2 regions of the Nocardioides dongkuii genome follow, and region 2 is predicted to be linked to the other one. Evidence: predicted binding sites of a transcription regulator. Region 2 holds the regulator's gene; the other holds the start of a gene.
What was found. The regulator LexA, encoded in region 2, represses DNA repair genes until DNA is damaged. The targets are predictions, from matches to a motif close to TCGAACANNTGTTCGA.
Positions count from the first base shown of each region.

Region 1: a site for LexA is predicted at 2,383-2,398, ahead of recA (recombinase RecA). Genes of this name have one in related genera too.

Region 1 is NZ_CP059903.1:1,786,031-1,793,737, reverse strand. It holds gene H4O22_RS08690 (PPK2 family polyphosphate kinase) at 1-16, opposite strand, end outside; gene H4O22_RS08685 (phosphoribosyltransferase) at 16-510, opposite strand; gene H4O22_RS08680 (regulatory protein RecX) at 537-1,184, opposite strand; gene recA (recombinase RecA) at 1,195-2,247, opposite strand; gene H4O22_RS08670 (DUF3046 domain-containing protein) at 2,444-2,638, opposite strand; gene H4O22_RS08665 (methyltransferase domain-containing protein) at 2,667-3,746, opposite strand; gene H4O22_RS08660 (ABC transporter permease) at 3,842-4,630, opposite strand; gene H4O22_RS08655 (ABC transporter permease) at 4,627-5,418, opposite strand; gene H4O22_RS08650 (ABC transporter ATP-binding protein) at 5,418-6,386, opposite strand; gene H4O22_RS08645 (hypothetical protein) at 6,476-7,561, shown strand; gene H4O22_RS08640 (AAA family ATPase) at 7,569-7,707, opposite strand, start outside.
Region 2 is NZ_CP059903.1:907,839-915,545, forward strand. It holds gene H4O22_RS04330 (ATP-dependent DNA helicase) at 1-1,168, shown strand, start outside; gene H4O22_RS04335 (MXAN_6640 family putative metalloprotease) at 1,276-2,889, opposite strand; gene lexA (transcriptional repressor LexA) at 2,942-3,658, opposite strand; gene H4O22_RS04345 (LysM peptidoglycan-binding domain-containing protein) at 3,917-4,243, shown strand; gene H4O22_RS04350 (IS110 family RNA-guided transposase) at 4,610-5,689, opposite strand; gene H4O22_RS04355 (hypothetical protein) at 6,022-6,399, opposite strand; gene H4O22_RS04360 (ATP-binding protein) at 6,463-7,386, shown strand; gene H4O22_RS04365 (mismatch-specific DNA-glycosylase) at 7,390-7,707, shown strand, end outside.

The DNA.
Region 1 (7,707 bases), 880 kb from region 2:
TGCTGGTCGCGGTCATCAGTGGGCCTGCCCGCCGCGTCGGTCGACCAGGGGCGGCTGCACGGACCAGGGGAACTCGATCCAGAGGTCGGTGCGGCGCCAGACGTAGTCGGCGTGCACGACCGTCCGGGGCTTCTCGTAGATGACCGCGGAGCGTGCCTCGGCCACGTGGTCGGCGCAGAAGTCCTGGACGATCTCGAGCGTCCGGCCGGAGTCGGCGACGTCGTCGGCGATCAGGACCCGCAACCCGGCGAGGTCCACCGCCGACGGGGTCGGCGGCAGCATGATCGGGACCTCGAGCCGCTCGTCGACGCCGGTGTAGAACTCGACGTTGATCGCCGAGAGGTTCTTGACGTCCAGGGCGTAGCCGAGCCCCATGCCGAGCCCCAGGCCACCGCGGGCGATCGAGAGCACCATGTCCGGCTCGTACCCGGAGTCCACCACCTGCTGGGCCAGGTCGCGCACGGCGACCCCGAACTGCTCGTACGTCAGCGTCTCGCGCTCGTCGGTCACCCCTGCATGGTGACCCACGACGACGCTCAGTACTCCTCGACCCCGTCGCGGCCGGCCTGTGCCAGCTCGTCCCTGACGACCGCGAACGCCAGCCCGGAGCCGTAGCCCTTGCGGGCGAGCATGCCGACCAGCCGGCGGGTGGCGACCACGTCGTCGACGCGGCTCAGGGAGCGCAGCTTCTTGCGGACCAGGGCGCGGGCCGCCTCCTCCTCCTCGGCCGGGTCGATCTCGTCGAGGGCCTCGCGGGCGACCTCGTCGTCGACGCCCTTGCGCCGCAGCTCCTGGGCGAGCGCGCGCCGGGCGAGCCGCTTGGAGCTGCCCGGCCCCGAGCCGCGGCCGGCCACCCACGCCCGCGCGAACGCCTCGTCGTCGACCAGGCCGACCTCCTCGAACCGGTCGAGGAGGCGGGTCGCCAGCTCCGGCGGGACGTTCTTGGACGCGAGCTTGTCGCTCAGCTCGCGCCGGCTCCGCGCCCGGCCGGTGAGCTGGTCGAGCAGGATCGTGCGGGCCACCGACTCGGGGTCGGCGTCCGGCCCCTGCGCGGCCCGGTCGGGCGGTGGCGGAGCGTCCGGGGCGGGCGCCGCCGGGGCGGGCCCGGACGCACGTCGCGTCCAGGCATCCACCCCGGCGGTGACGTCGCCGGCCCAGGACGGGGCGGGACGGTCCTCGCGCACGGGGTCCGGCTCAGAAGTCGTCGACACCGATCGGGTCGCCCGGCAGCTCCGCCGCGACCTCCTTGTCGACCTGCGGGCCCACGCCGAGCTTCTCGAGGATCTTCTTCTCGAGCTCGTCGGCGAGGTCGGGGTTGTCGCGGAGGAACTTGCGGGAGTTCTCCTTGCCCTGGCCGAGCTGGTCGCCGTCGTAGGTGTACCAGGCGCCGGCCTTGCGGACGATGCCCGCCTCGACGCCGACGTCGATGAGCCCGCCCTCGCGGCTGATGCCCTGGCCGTACATGATGTCGAACTCGGCCTGCTTGAACGGCGGCGCGACCTTGTTCTTGACGACCTTGACGCGGGTGCGGTTGCCGACCATGTCGGTGCCGTCCTTGAGCGTCTCGATGCGGCGCACGTCGAGGCGGACCGAGGAGTAGAACTTCAGCGCCCGGCCACCGGTCGTGGTCTCCGGCGAGCCGAACATCACGCCGATCTTCTCGCGCAGCTGGTTGATGAAGATCGCGGTGGTCTGGGAGTTGTTCAGCGCACCGGTCATCTTGCGCAGCGCCTGGCTCATCAGCCGGGCCTGCAGGCCGACGTGGCTGTCGCCCATCTCGCCCTCGATCTCGGCGCGGGGCACGAGCGCCGCCACGGAGTCGATGACGATGAGCGCCAGCGCACCCGAGCGGACCAGCATGTCGGCGATCTCGAGCGCCTGCTCACCGGAGTCGGGCTGGGAGACCAGCAGGGCGTCGGTGTCGACGCCGAGGGCCGCCGCGTAGTCGGGGTCGAGCGCGTGCTCGGCGTCGATGAACGCGACGATGCCACCGGCCCGCTGGGCGTTGGCCACCGCGTGCAGGGCGACGGTCGTCTTTCCGGAGGACTCCGGGCCGTAGACCTCGACCACTCGGCCGCGCGGCAGGCCGCCCAGGCCGAGGGCGACGTCGAGGGCGATCGAGCCCGTGGGGATCACCTCGAGCGGGGCCCGGGTCTCGTCACCGAGCCGCATGACCGACCCCTTGCCGAACTGCTTCTCGATGTTGAGCAGCGCTGCGTCGAGCGCCTTGTCGCGGTCTCCAGCCATGGCCGGGCCTTCTCTCTGTCGTCGGGTGTCAGGTACCTCGGCGACGTTAGGGCGACCCACCGACAGCGCCTGCTCAGCGCTGCCGAGAGCTGTGGATGAAGCCGCCCCGCGTCGTACCTGTGGACCCAGCCTAGCCCGAACACGTGTTCGATGGCGGACCCGACGCGTGGGCGTGTCGCGCCCCCTCGGGAGGGGCTCAGCGGTCCTGCGGCGGGAGCTCGAGGACCGCCCAGACCACGGCCCACACCTCCTTGGGAGGTACGCCGGCGTCCAGCGCCTCCTGCGCGGTCCGCCCGCCCAGCTCGCTCATCACCAGCCGCTCCGCCCAGGTCCGGGAGTACGCCGGCCCGAGCGCCGCGTCCAGCCGCGACCAGAACTCCGTGTGCCTCACGCCGCCGAGGGTACGTCCCGTGGTCGCGTCAGCGACGCCGGGCCAGCACCTGGTGCCAGGTCTCGCCGCGCTGCCCCTCGCGCTCCTCCTGCGCAGCGACCTCCCAGCCCGCGCCGGCGACCACGGCCGCCAGGGCGTCCGCGCGCCAGGAGGTGAACCGGCGCGGCGCGGGCACCGACCCGTGGGTCGACCAGCCCTCGCCGTCGCCCTGCTTGACCGAGAGGTGCAGCGCTCCCCCGGGCCGGGTCGCCGCGGCGAGCCGGGCGAGGACGACGGGCAGGTCGGCGCGCGCGACGTGCAGCAGCGAGGCGCTCGCCCGCACCCCGTCGTACGGCGTGCCGGGGCGCCGCGGGTCGTCCAGGTCGTCGACCAGCGGGTCGAGCACGTCGGCGTCGTGGCCGTCGGCGCACAGCAGCTCGACGAGGCCCGGCGCGACGTCGGTACGGCGCACCGCGAGCCCGAGCGCCTCCAGCGCGGCCGCGTCCCGGCCGGCCCCGCTGCCGATCTCGAGCACCCGGCCGCCCGCCCCCACCATCGCCGCGAAACGCTCCCGCAGCGGACCGAGCACGTCGTCCACCGCGGCCGCCGCGGCCCGCACGTCGTGGGCGTGGTGGACGACGTCGTGCAGGTGGTAGCGGCCGAGGGTCTCGACCGTGAAGACGCTGCCGTCGCTGCGCCTCCCCCGCCGCCCCCAGGCGTCGCCCGGCACCGCGTCGTACGCCGCGGCCACGGTGTCGGCGGCCGTCATCAGCTCGCGGGCGACCGTCGCGGGGTGCTGGAGCTGGTAGCGCCCGTCGAGCGCCGCCTCGTCCTGGTCCCAGCTCCCGAACACCGGGTCGTCCTGCGCCAGCATCAGCGCGACCCGCTCCCCGAAGACCCCGTGCACGTCGCGGACGTGGCAGCCGTACTCCAGCACCGACCACACCCCCGGCGCAGGCCGCACCGCCGCGTCGGGCGCGGCGAGCAGCGCCGGCCAGCCCGCGGCGTCGCGCCGCAGCCGGGCGCCGAGCGTGGTCCGGTCGAGCGTGCCGGCGTCGTACCCGCACGCGGGGCACGGGCGCTCCAGGACCCAGGTCCAGTCCTTGGTGTCGGGCTCGATCGCGCTCATGAGGCGATCCTGGCCGAGCCCGGCGGTGCCGGCCACGCGGCCGGCTGCCAACCTCCCCCGACATCGCGCCAGCGGTGCCGGCGACCCGGGAGCGCTCAGGTCAGCAGCAGCGCGTCCAGGCGCCGGCGCACGACGTACAGCCCGGCCAGGCCCATCAGCACCAGGTAGACGACCGACACGGCCGAGGACCACGACAGCGCCCCGGTGGTGAGCTCGCGGCACAGCACCACGCCGCGGTAGAGCGGGGTGCACTCCACCACCCACCGCAGCCACCCGTCGAAGGCGGTGATCGGGAAGAAGGTCGCGGAGAACAGGAACAGCGGCACCTGCACCAGGGTGACCTTGTCGAAGTCCTGCCAGGACGTCATGTACGTCGTGAGCGCCATGCACACGGCGCTGAAGGCGAACCCGATGAGCAGCGCCGCGGGCAGCGCGAGCACCGCCCACCACGAGTCGATCAGCCCCAGCGCCAGCATCACCAGCAGGAACGCCGCGGAGTACGACCCGCCACGCAGCTGGCCCCAGACGATCTCCGCGCGCGCGACGTCGCCGGTCGTGAGCGGGGTCGCCAGGATCTGGTCGTAGAGCTTGATGAACTTCAGCTTGAAGAAGACGTTGAACGTCGAGTCGAGCAGCGCCCCGTTGAACGCGGACGCCGCGAGCATCGCCGGCGCGACGAACTCGGCGTACGGGATCGTCTCGCCGTTGAACTCGAAGGTCTCGATGAGCTGGCCGACGCCGAGGCCGATCGAGAACAGGTAGAGCACCGGCTCGAGGAAGCCGGTCAGGAAGAGCTTCCAGGAGTCGCGGTAGACGAGGTAGTTGCGCAGCACGAGCAGGCGCAGGGCCTGCGTCGAGGTCAGCGGCGAGTGCGCGGTGCTCACCAGACCAGCCGTTTCCGCAGGCCGGTGAGCGCCCAGGCCCAGCCGACGACGAGCAGCACGACCAGCACCAGCACGTTGACGCCGGCGACCCACCAGGTGACGTGGTCCAGGCAGAACATCCGGGACAGGTTGACGCCGTGCCAGAGCGGGGTGATCCGGGCCGCCCAGGCGCCGACCTCCCCGAGGTTGTCGACCGGGAAGAACGCCCCCGAGAAGAGGAACAGCGGGAACACCCCGAGCCGGAACAGCACGCCGAACGCCTCCTCGTTGTGGAGGCGGGCGGTGAACCCGTAGACCCAGACCGCGAAGACCATGCCGGTGAGCACCTGCGCCCCGAACGCCAGGAACGGCCCCCACCAGGACTCGAAGACGCCGAACGGCGCGAGCACCAGCATGTAGACCCCGCACGTGGTGATCAGCCGGAAGGCCACGAACCCCAGCGTCGAGGCGACCAGGTGCTGGACCTGCAGCGGCGTGGCCAGCATCGAGTCGTAGACCCGCTGCCACTTGATCAGCCCCATCACCGGGTACGTCGTCTCCCCCACCGCGGTCTGCATGGCGTGGGCGGCGACCAGCCCGGGCACCACGAACGCGAGGTACGACGGGGCGCCCTCGAGCGTGTCGGGGTCGGCGTCGACGAAGCCGCCGAGCAGCACGCCCATCGCCACGACGTACAGCAGCGGGGAGAGGAACGAGGAGACGACCGAGGAGCGCCAGGTGCGGCGGTAGACCGTCCACCAGTAGTCGACCTGGCGGCTGAGCCCGTCGCGGAGCGCGAGGTCGGCCATCAGTCGACCAGGGTGCGGCCGGTGAGCCGCAGGAAGACGTCCTCGAGGGAGGAGCGGCGGACCAGGACCGCGATCGGGGTCAGGCCGCGCTCGTGGACCTTGGCGACGACCTCCTCGCCGTCCTCGCTGTAGACCAGCAGCCGGTCGGGCAGCACCTCCACCCGCTCGCCGAGGTCGGCGACCTTCTCCGCGATCGTGTCGTGGCTCGCGCCCTCCTCGGCGAGGCCGAACCGGAGCTCGGCGACCTCCCGGGTCGAGTGCGCCCGGATCAGCTCCAGCGGGGAGCCCTCCGCGACGATCAGCCCCTTGTCCATGACCACGAGCCGGTCGCAGAGCTGCTCGGCCTCGTCCATGTAGTGCGTGGTGAGCACCAGGGTCACCCCGGCCTGCTTGAGCCGGAACAGCCGGTCCCAGAGCACGTGCCGGGCCTGGGGGTCCAGGCCGGTGGTCGGCTCGTCGAGCAGCAGCAGCTCGGGACGGTTGACCAGGCTGCGCGCGATCGTCAGGCGGCGCTTCATGCCGCCGGAGAGGTCGTCGACCTTGGCGCGCGCCTTCTCGGTGAGCTGGACGAACTCCAGCAGCTCGTCGACCCGGTCGTTGACCTCCGCCTTCGGGATCCCGAAGTAGCGGCCGTAGATGTAGAGGTTGTCGCGGACGTTCAGCTCGACGTCGAGGGTGTCCTCCTGCGGGCAGACGCCCAGCCGGCCGCGGATCGCGGGCCCCTCGGTGGCGGGGTCCATCCCGAGGATCCGCAGCTCGCCGTCGCTGACCGGCGAGACCGCCGCGATCATCCGCATCGTCGAGGACTTGCCGGCGCCGTTGGGCCCGAGGAACCCGAACGCCTCGCCCCGGCGTACGTCGAGGTCGATGCCCCGCACCGCCTCGAACGTCTCGCCGGCCTTGCCGAAGGACTTGCGGAGGCCGCGAGCCCGGATCATGGAGTCCGGGTCGACCGAGGTGTCGGGCACGGAAGCACCCTATGCGCGCACCCGCCGGAATCGCCGCGCATGCGCGCCGAGGGGTTTGGATCCGGTACCGGAGCGACACGATGGCCCTCATGCGCCGTACCGCGATCGCCGCCCTCGTCCTGTCCACCGCCTGTCCGGTCACCGGGTGCAGCCTGCTCTCCGACTCCTCCTCCGACTCCTCCCCCTCCTCGCCCTCCGCGGACCTGGAGGAGGCGCTGGACGTCGTCCCGGACACCGCCACCTCGGTCACGTACGTCGGCCGGGCCGCCGCCGCCGAGCGGCTGGAGATCGACGACGTCGAGACCGGCGCCGACGAGGAGGACGTCGACCGCTACCTGGAGGGGCTCCGGGAGTCGATGGCCGCCACGACCACGTTGACCGACTACCTCCCCCAGATGCAGGAGGCGGCGTTCAGCGATCTCGACCTCGAGTGGGAGGTCAGCGCCCAGGGCGACGACGGGATGTGGGTCGTCTGGAGGATCGACGACGACGTCGACCTCGACGAGGTCGCCGACGACATGGTGGCGGCCGGCTACGAGGAGACCGAGGAGGACGGCGGTCGGCACCTGCGCAGCAGCCTCGGCGCGGCGAGCTCGGACGGGCGGCGCTACCCGGTCGAGGTCATGATGAGCCCGGTGCTGGTGCCCGACGAGCACCTGATCATCGTCAGCCCGGACCCCGAGGCCGTGCTGGAGGTGATCACCGACGACGGGGACTCCGTCCTGGACGCCGAGGACCTCGACGAGGTGGTGGACGCGGCCGACGACGCGGAGTTCGCGCACCTGCGGCGCGACATCGACTGCGGCGCCGTCTACGAGGACGGGCCGCTGAGCCCCGAGGAGACCGAGCAGCTGAACGCGGCCTCCGGGCTCGAGGACCTGGGCCGGCCGGACGCCACCGGGTTCTTCGTCCACGGTGACGACGCGGGGACCACCACGACGGTGCTCGCCTTCGCCGACGACGACGCTGCGAAGGCCGACGCGACGGCGCGCGAGGCCTGGTTGGAGGGCGAGCCCCTGCTCGCGAGCGGCGGTCCGTTCACCCAGGACGCGACGTGGGACGTGGAGACCGACGGGCCGCTGGTGCGCATCGACCACGACTACGGGACCGGCGACGCCTCCACCGCCTCCAGCCTCGCCTTCGACGGCGACGGCTTCGCCCTCTGTGCCCCGTGACCGCCGGTCAGGAGCGGGGCAGGTCGAGGCGGCGGATCACCTCCTCGGCGGTGTCCGCGGCGGAGCCATGCGTGGTGTCGAGCCGGAGGTGGGGGTGCTCGAGCGGGAACGGCACGTCCGGCCCGGTCGAGAGGCGGTAGCGCTGC
Region 2 (7,707 bases):
CGCGCTGCGCGGCGCGATCGGCGACGCAACCCCGGGCCGCTTCGAGCGGGTGCCCGACGACCTCGCGGACGCGCTGGCCCTGGTGCGCGACGCGGCGCGCGCGTGCTTCTCGGCGTACCCCAAGGCCGACGGGGGCGAGAAGGGCGGCGACGCCGACGCCGGCCGCACCCAGGCCCGCGGCGCGGTGCAGGAGGTGTTCGCGACCGCCGAGCGGATGGCGGCGGGCTCCGACGCCGACGTGCTGTGGCTCTCCGAGGGCACCGACCGGATCCCCCCGCGGCTGTGCGTGGCGCCGCTCCAGGTCTGGGGCACGATGCGCGACAAGCTGCTCACCGACAAGACCGTCGTGATGACCTCGGCGACGCTGATGCTGGGCGGCGACTTCGGCAACCTCGCCTCCAGCGTGGGGCTCAAGCCGTCCGAGCGGGTGCTCGAGGGGGCGCCCGCGTCGGCCTCCGCCAGCGGCGCCGGTGACACCAAGGGCACCGCGCTGCCGTGGCGCGGCGTCGACGTCGGCTCGCCGTTCGACTACGGCCGGCAGGGGATCCTCTACGTCGCGCGGCACCTCCCGCCGCCCGGCCGCGACGGCCTGGGCCCGGCCCAGCTCGACGAGATCGTCGAGCTCGTCGACGCCGCCGAGGGCCGCACGCTCGGGCTGTTCTCCTCCCGGCGCGCGGCCGAGACCGCAGCGGAGGCGGTCCGCGAGCGGCTCCCGCACCTGACCACCCTCGCGCAGGGCGACGCCCAGCTGCCCGAGCTCGCCAAGCAGTTCGTCGAGGACCCGCACACCTGCCTGTTCGGCACGCTCTCCCTGTGGCAGGGGCTCGACGTGCCGGGCGAGACCTGCCAGCTGGTGCTGATCGACCGGATCCCGTTCCCGCGGCCCGACGACCCGCTGATGTCCGCGCGCCAGAAGGCCGCCGACAAGGCCGGCGGCAACGGCTTCATGCAGGTCGCCGCCACCCACGCCGCCCTGCTTCTCGCCCAGGGCGCCGGCCGGCTGATCCGCACCACCACCGACCGCGGCGTGGTCGCCGTCCTCGACCCGAGGCTCGCGACCGCCCGCTACGGAGGCTTCCTCAAGTCCAGCCTCCCGCCGATGTGGACCACCACCGACCCCGCCGTCGTCCGGAAGGCCCTCTCCCGCCTCGCCGCCGACCCCAGCTGACGCCCCCTGGAGGCCGAGTCGGCGTGAGTGTGCACGGGTCCCGCCGGGACGTCATACGAACGGGTGGCGATGACGACCAGGGCGTATGACGTCCGGCGCACGAACGCTCACCTGCTGTAGCGGGTGGCCTTCTTCGTCGACACCGTGAGCCGCGCCCGCTGGTTGTCGTCGCGGGGCGCCCCCTGGCAGGAGAAGTAGCTGCCCTGGAAGCAGTCGAAGCGGCGGCTGGCGTTGACCATCGTCACCTCGGCGTAGCGGATCGCGCGGGACCCGAACGGCACCGTGACGCCGCCGCGTCCGGACCGGCCGAGACGGACCAGCCGGGTCTGGAACCGACCGGACTTGGTGCGCACGGTGACCACCGCGGCGGGCGAGGCCACCTTCGGCCCGAGGTCGACGGCGACTCGCAGGCGCCAGGCCTTGCCCATCGACCCGCGCCGCTGGACGCGCACCGTCGAGCTGCTCAGGTGGTCGATCCGGGTGGTGGTGCGGCGGGTGTCGCGGCGACCGACGCGGAGCACGCCCGCCAAGGCGGCGACGGGGTACGACGCGCCCTCGTCGTACGCCGTGGCCGGCCGGCGGTTGGCGGCAGCGAAGCGCGCGACGGTGCGCGGGAGCTTCATCTTGCGCGCGGCCAGCACCGCGGCGACGGCCCGCATCGAGTGCGGGTCGGTGCGGCGGGCGTTGCCGGCCGCCTTGCGCCACATGTCCCGGACGATCGTGGGCAGCCCGCCCTGGGCGGCGGGGGAGCGCTCGGTGAGGTAGCGGAAGAAGATCCAGCTGCCGTAGACGCGGATCCCGGAGCCGTCGTCGATCGACCGCGACGGCTGCGCGAGCGGGCTCTGCCGGAGGTACTGCCGGTTGTCGTTGACCCCGTCGTACAGCTCGTCCTCGACCCAGGCCGCGGTCGACTCCAGGAACCAGCCGTCCTCGAAGATGTCGTAGGCGTACTGGACGGCGTGGAAGTACTCGTGCGCCGCGGTCACCTGGAGGTTCTCCAGCGGGGTGTTCGCCGGGAACTCGGCCCTGCTGTAGTCGTCGTCGAGCACGCAGTAGGCGGGCGCCGCGGGCCGGGTCGGCTCGTCGTCGGGCGCGCAGTAGCCGTAGAGCCCGTCGGAGCCGATGTCGGCGAGGTAGATGTCGGTCTTGGCGTTGCCGCCGCGGTTGCCGTCGGCCACCGGCGTGCGATAGCCGGCGCGGACGTAGGTGTCGTGGATCGAGGTCAGCGTGGCCAGCACGGTCTCGACGTGGTCGGGGATCCCGTCGCCGTCACCGTCGGCGAGGTCGGGAGCGTCGCCGGTGGCCCGGGCCCAGTGGACGCAGACGACCCCGCAGGTCGAGGTGGGGTCGGCGTTGGGGCCGTAGCCGTTGCCGAGCGGGTCGCGCGGGCCGTCGGTGGGCCGGGCCAGGATCCGGTCGGCCTCGCCGAAGCGGTCCTCGGGCAGGTCGCCGGCCGCGAGCGCCAGGTCGTGCAGCACGATCGTGGCGTCGCGGCCCTGCGGGTCGCCGGAGAGCACGTCGCGCGCCTCCTCGAGCACCTCGACCGCGGCGGCCTCCGTGCCGCCCTCCGTGCCGGCCGCAGGACCCGGCGTCGGGTCGGTCGCCGCCGGCGCCGCGACCGCGGGGCCGGGCGCCGTCAGCAGCGAGGCGGCGACCGCCAGGGCGCCGAGGACGACGGCGGCCGTGCGAGTGCGGGGACGAGCGGGCACGAGGATCTCCATCCGAGAACGAGCGACGAGCAGACGTCGATCCTCGCACGCAGCGCCGACAACCTCAGACTCGTCGCAGGACCGCGGTGACCTTCCCGAGGATCGTCGCGTGGGTGCCGTCGATCGGGTCGTAGGCGTCGTTGTGGGGGAGCAGCCAGACCTTGCCGTCCTTGCGGCGGAACGTCTTGACCGTCGCCTCGCCGTCGAGCAGCGCGGCGACCATGTCGCCGTTCTCGGCGGTCTGCTCGCGCCGGATCACGACGTAGTCACCGCTGCAGATCGCCGCGTCGATCATCGAGTCGCCGGAGACCTCGAGCAGGAACAGCTCGCCCTCGCCGACCAGCTGCTTAGGCAGCGGGAAGACGTCCTCGAAGCGCTCCTCGGCCAGGATCGGGCCACCGGCCGCGATCCGCCCGAGCAGCGGGACGTTGGTCGGGACCGGGGCGGCGTCGCCGACACCGGTCTCGTCGTACGACGACTCCTCGGCGCTGCTGAGCGTGCGGCGGGCCGCCATCACCTCGGGCAGGAACACCTCGAGCGCGCGCGGCCGGTTGGGGTCGCGCTTGAGGAACCCCTTCTCCTCCAGGACCTTCAGCTGGTGGGCCACGCTCGAGGAGCTGGTCAGACCGACGGCCTGCCCGATCTCACGCATGCTCGGCGGGTAGCCGCGCTTCTCGATGCTGTCCTTGATGTGGCCGAGCACGCCCAGCTGGCGGGGGGTGAGGCCGGTCGCGTCGGGCGGCCCGTCGGGCAGCTCGCGGACGTTCTTCTTGGTGGCCATGCGGGACGCCTTTCGTCTGGGCCGTCGACGGCCCGGCTTGCTCGTGGCCCCACGGTAGTCCTCCTGCCGCCCCAGTTTCAAACACTTGTTCGAACGGCGTGTCGTTCGAACAAATGTTCGTCGGACCCTTGATTCTGTTCGAACACCTGATCTAGTCTCGTACACATGTTCGATCCGGACGGACTGTCGGTGGCTCCCACTAGACATCAGTCCGACCGCACGATCCAAGGCTGACCGCCACTTCCCCAGGAGGTCCCGATGAGCACGATGACCCACCCGATGGTTCCCACCACGACCCTGCGCCTGACCCGGCGCGGCCGGCTGGCGGTGTTCGTGCTGTCGATGGCCGTCCTGCTCGCCGTCGGCCTGTTCGTCGCGGCCGGCTCGGTCGCCAGCAACGAGAGCGGCGCCGCCGCGCCCACCACCGTGGTCACCGTCGGCACCGGCGAGACCCTCTGGGACATCGCCGCCGACGCCAGCGGCGACGGCGACACGCGCGAGATGGTGCAGCGCATCGAGCGGCTCAACGCCCTCGACTCGGCGATGCTCGTCGCCGGCCAGCGGCTCCGCGTCCCCACGGAGTAGCCCGCACACACAGACTTCGTCAGCCGCCTCGACCCCGGCTGACGGGCCGGGGAAGACAGGGGCGGGGCCAGCGGTGGCCCCGCCCCTGCGGCATTTCCCGGTGGTTGAGCAGCGAATCCGCGCCCACCCGGTGGTTGAGCAGCGAAGCCGCGCTAGCGGGTGAGCGTTGTCGAAACCCGGTGAGCCGACGTACGGCGGTGGTGGGGGTCGTGGGGATGCTGCGGGGGTCTCGACAACGGTCAGGCGCGGGGCGCCTTCCCTGCTCGACCACCGCCGGGGGTTGAGCAGCGAGGCCGCACTAGCGGGTGAGCGTTGTCGAAACCCGGTGAGCCGGCGTACGGCGGTGGCAGGCTGCGGGGGACGCTCCTATGTTGCGTCAAGGGGTGATGGTGGGTTCTCGAGGCGTCGGTAGAGGTCGCGGGCGATGTAGCGCTTGAGGCATCGGCGGATCTCGCGGGGGTTCTTGCCTTCGGTGGTGCGGCGGGCGGTGTAGTCGCGGGTGGGTTGGTGGCAGCGTTGCCGGGTGATGGCGATGGTGTGCAGGGCGCGGTTGAGTTGTCGGTCGCCGTAGCGGTTGAGGCGGTAGCGGTTGGTGGTTTGGCCGGAGTTGGCGGGGATGGGTGCGGCGCCGGCGAGCATCGCGAAGGCTGCTTCGGAGTGGATGCGGCCGGGGTGGGACCAGGCGCACAGCACGATCGCGGCGGTGATCGGTCCGATTCCGGGTTGGTCGAGGAGGTCTGGGCGCCATGACTTCACGATGGCGGTGATGGTCTTCTCGTAGTCGTCGGCCTCGGCCTGCAGGTGTTGGCTGCGGCGGGCCAGGGTCCGCAGTGTGGTCACGGTCGTGGTGGTCTCGAGGTCCCAGGTGGTGTGGGTGCGCATCGCGGCGGCGGTGCGGATCATCGTTTTCAGTTGCTGGCCTCGAAAGCGGCTCCGGATCTGTTCGGGGGCGGCGATGATCAGGGCGAACAGTTGCCGTTGCGCATCGCCGGCTGCCTGGATCGCGGAGCGTCGTGCGGTGACCAGGACGGCCAGGGCTTGGCGGTCGCCACCGGTGCGTGGGGTGCCGAGTCGGGGTCGGGCTAGGGCCTCGCGGGCGGCGCGGATCGCGTCGAGGGGGTCGGACTTCGCGCCGTTGCGGCGCTTGGCCCGCACGGGCCGGTCGAGCTCGATGACGACCTCGCTGCGCTCGCTGAGGGTTCGGGTCAGGCCGGCGCCGTGGCTGCCGGTTCCCTCGATCGCCCAGGCACGCAGGGCGGCGTGACGCTCGGTGAACTCGATGAGCTCGGCGTAGCCCTCGCAGGTGGCCTCGACGGTGATCTCACCGAGCACTCCACCGGTACGGGCATCGACGACGGCAGCCGAGTGGGTGTGCACGTGGGTGTCGACGCCGATGACGACGTCGACTACCTCCCGCAGGTCGATCGAGTCAGTCAGACTGGTCATGCGTTCTCTCCTTGCCGGACGGGGACGTGGTTCCGGTCCGGGACGGAGAATCGGCAGGACTGTGATGAGACACGTCGGGCGCCGCTAACGCCAGGCGGTCAAGCTCCTGATCAGGCCAGCTCCTCCGACCTGGGCCGGGGCCGACGACCACGAGCGGACAAGTCCCGAGGAAGGCACCTCTAAGTCCCCAAGGACTCGCAGGGCCAGTCTCGACAGGGGTCACACCCGCGGCCGTCGTACCCACAGCCCATCAGTGATCAGGGCTGCAAGGAAAGACTCACAGTCTCGACAACGGTCAGGCGCGGGGCGCCTTCCCTGCTCGACCACCCCGCTCAGCGCGCGGCGCGCCGCCCGCCGGGCGGACGCGGCAGGTCCTCCGGGGCGCCCAGGACGTCGGGTCCGGTCGTCCCGACCGACGCCCGCGGCGGCGGGGGAGAGGTGATCCCCAGCCCGCGCAGCAGTCGCGCGACCAGCATCAGCCCGATGAACAGGCACGCGATCGCACCGGCCGACGCGAGCCCGAGGAACCACCACGCCTGCGTCTCGCCTCCGCGCGCGGAGGCTCCGAAGTCGATCGCGGCGTACACCAGGTAGCCCCACGCGACGACCGCCAACGTCACTCCGACGGCGAGCGCCAAGAGCTCCGGACGGAACGTTCGGGGCTTGGGCGCCGCTCGTCGCGATCCCGCACGCTTCCCCTGGCTGGCCACGGCCGCCATTGTGTCCGATGCGCCTACCCGACAGCGAAGGACTCGCAGGACTAGGCTGACGCCGTGGAGGACGTGGGGGGTGCGGGCGCGACCCGCAGCGTGGACGGCGTCGAGAACGTCGCGCGCCGGGTCCTGGTGGAGCTCGCCGCGCTCACCAGTGCGCGACGCGCCGCGATCGCGTTGGCCGAGGGCGGCGGACGACGGCTCAAGTTCACCTCCACCGACCACCTCGACGCCCGCGAGCTCGCGTGGGACCACATCGACGCCTACGACGACGTCCCGCTCACCAACGTCGTGCGCACCGGCCGGGCGCTCCTGGTGGCGATCGACGACCTCGAGCGCAGGTACGCCGAGTTCGCGCAGCGCCAGCGCGACGAGAGCGTGGTCGCGGTCGCGGTGGTGCCGCTGCCCGGCCCGTCCAGCGCGATCGGCGGGCTGCTCGTCTACTACGCCGAGCGACAGGCCTTCGACGACGGGCAGGCCGGCCAGCTCGCCGCGATCGCGCGCCGTACCGCCGAGGAGCTCACCGCGCTGCGGCCCGAGGCGCCCGACGAGGTGCGCCACGACCTGATCACCCCGCCGGAGGGGGCGCGGGTCGCGACGACCGTCGTCACCGGTGACCCGCGGGCGGCCCGCGAGGCGCGTCGGTTCCTGCGCCGCGAGCTCGCCTCCTGGGACGTCGACGCCGAGCTGAGCGAGACCGCACAGCTGTGCGTCTCCGAGCTGGTCACCAACGCCGTCATGCACACCGGGACGCCCTCGGAGCTGCGGGTCAGCCTCACCATGGACGCGCTGACGCTCGTGGTCCGCGACCGCGGCGGCCGGTCCCAGACCCGGGCCGCGCCCGCGCCCCGTGGAGCGGACCCGATGCGCGTGCACGGCCGCGGGCTGCAGCTGGTCGCCGCCCTGGCCCGCCGCTGGGGCACCGAGCGCGACACCGTCGGCACCGTCGTCTGGGTGGAGCTCGAGCGCGAGGCGGTCCACTGAGCCGTGGAGGTGCTGCCCGCCATCGTGGCGCCTGAGCCGGTCGTGGTCTTCTGCGGCATGGCCGGCGCCGAGTCGATCAAGACCCGCGACCACTACTACGCCTCCCCGGGCAACAGCTTCTGGGAGTCCTTCCACCTCAGCGGCTTCTCCCCGCGCCGGCTGCGCCCCGACGAGGACCGGCTGGTCGCCGAGCTCGGCCACGGGCTCACCGACCTCGTCGGCCACTGGGACCCGGCCTGGGTCGAGATCGACGCGCTGGTCGCCGACGTCGAGCGCTGGCAGCCGGAGTGGCTCGCGTTCACCGGCAAGGGCACCGCGCAG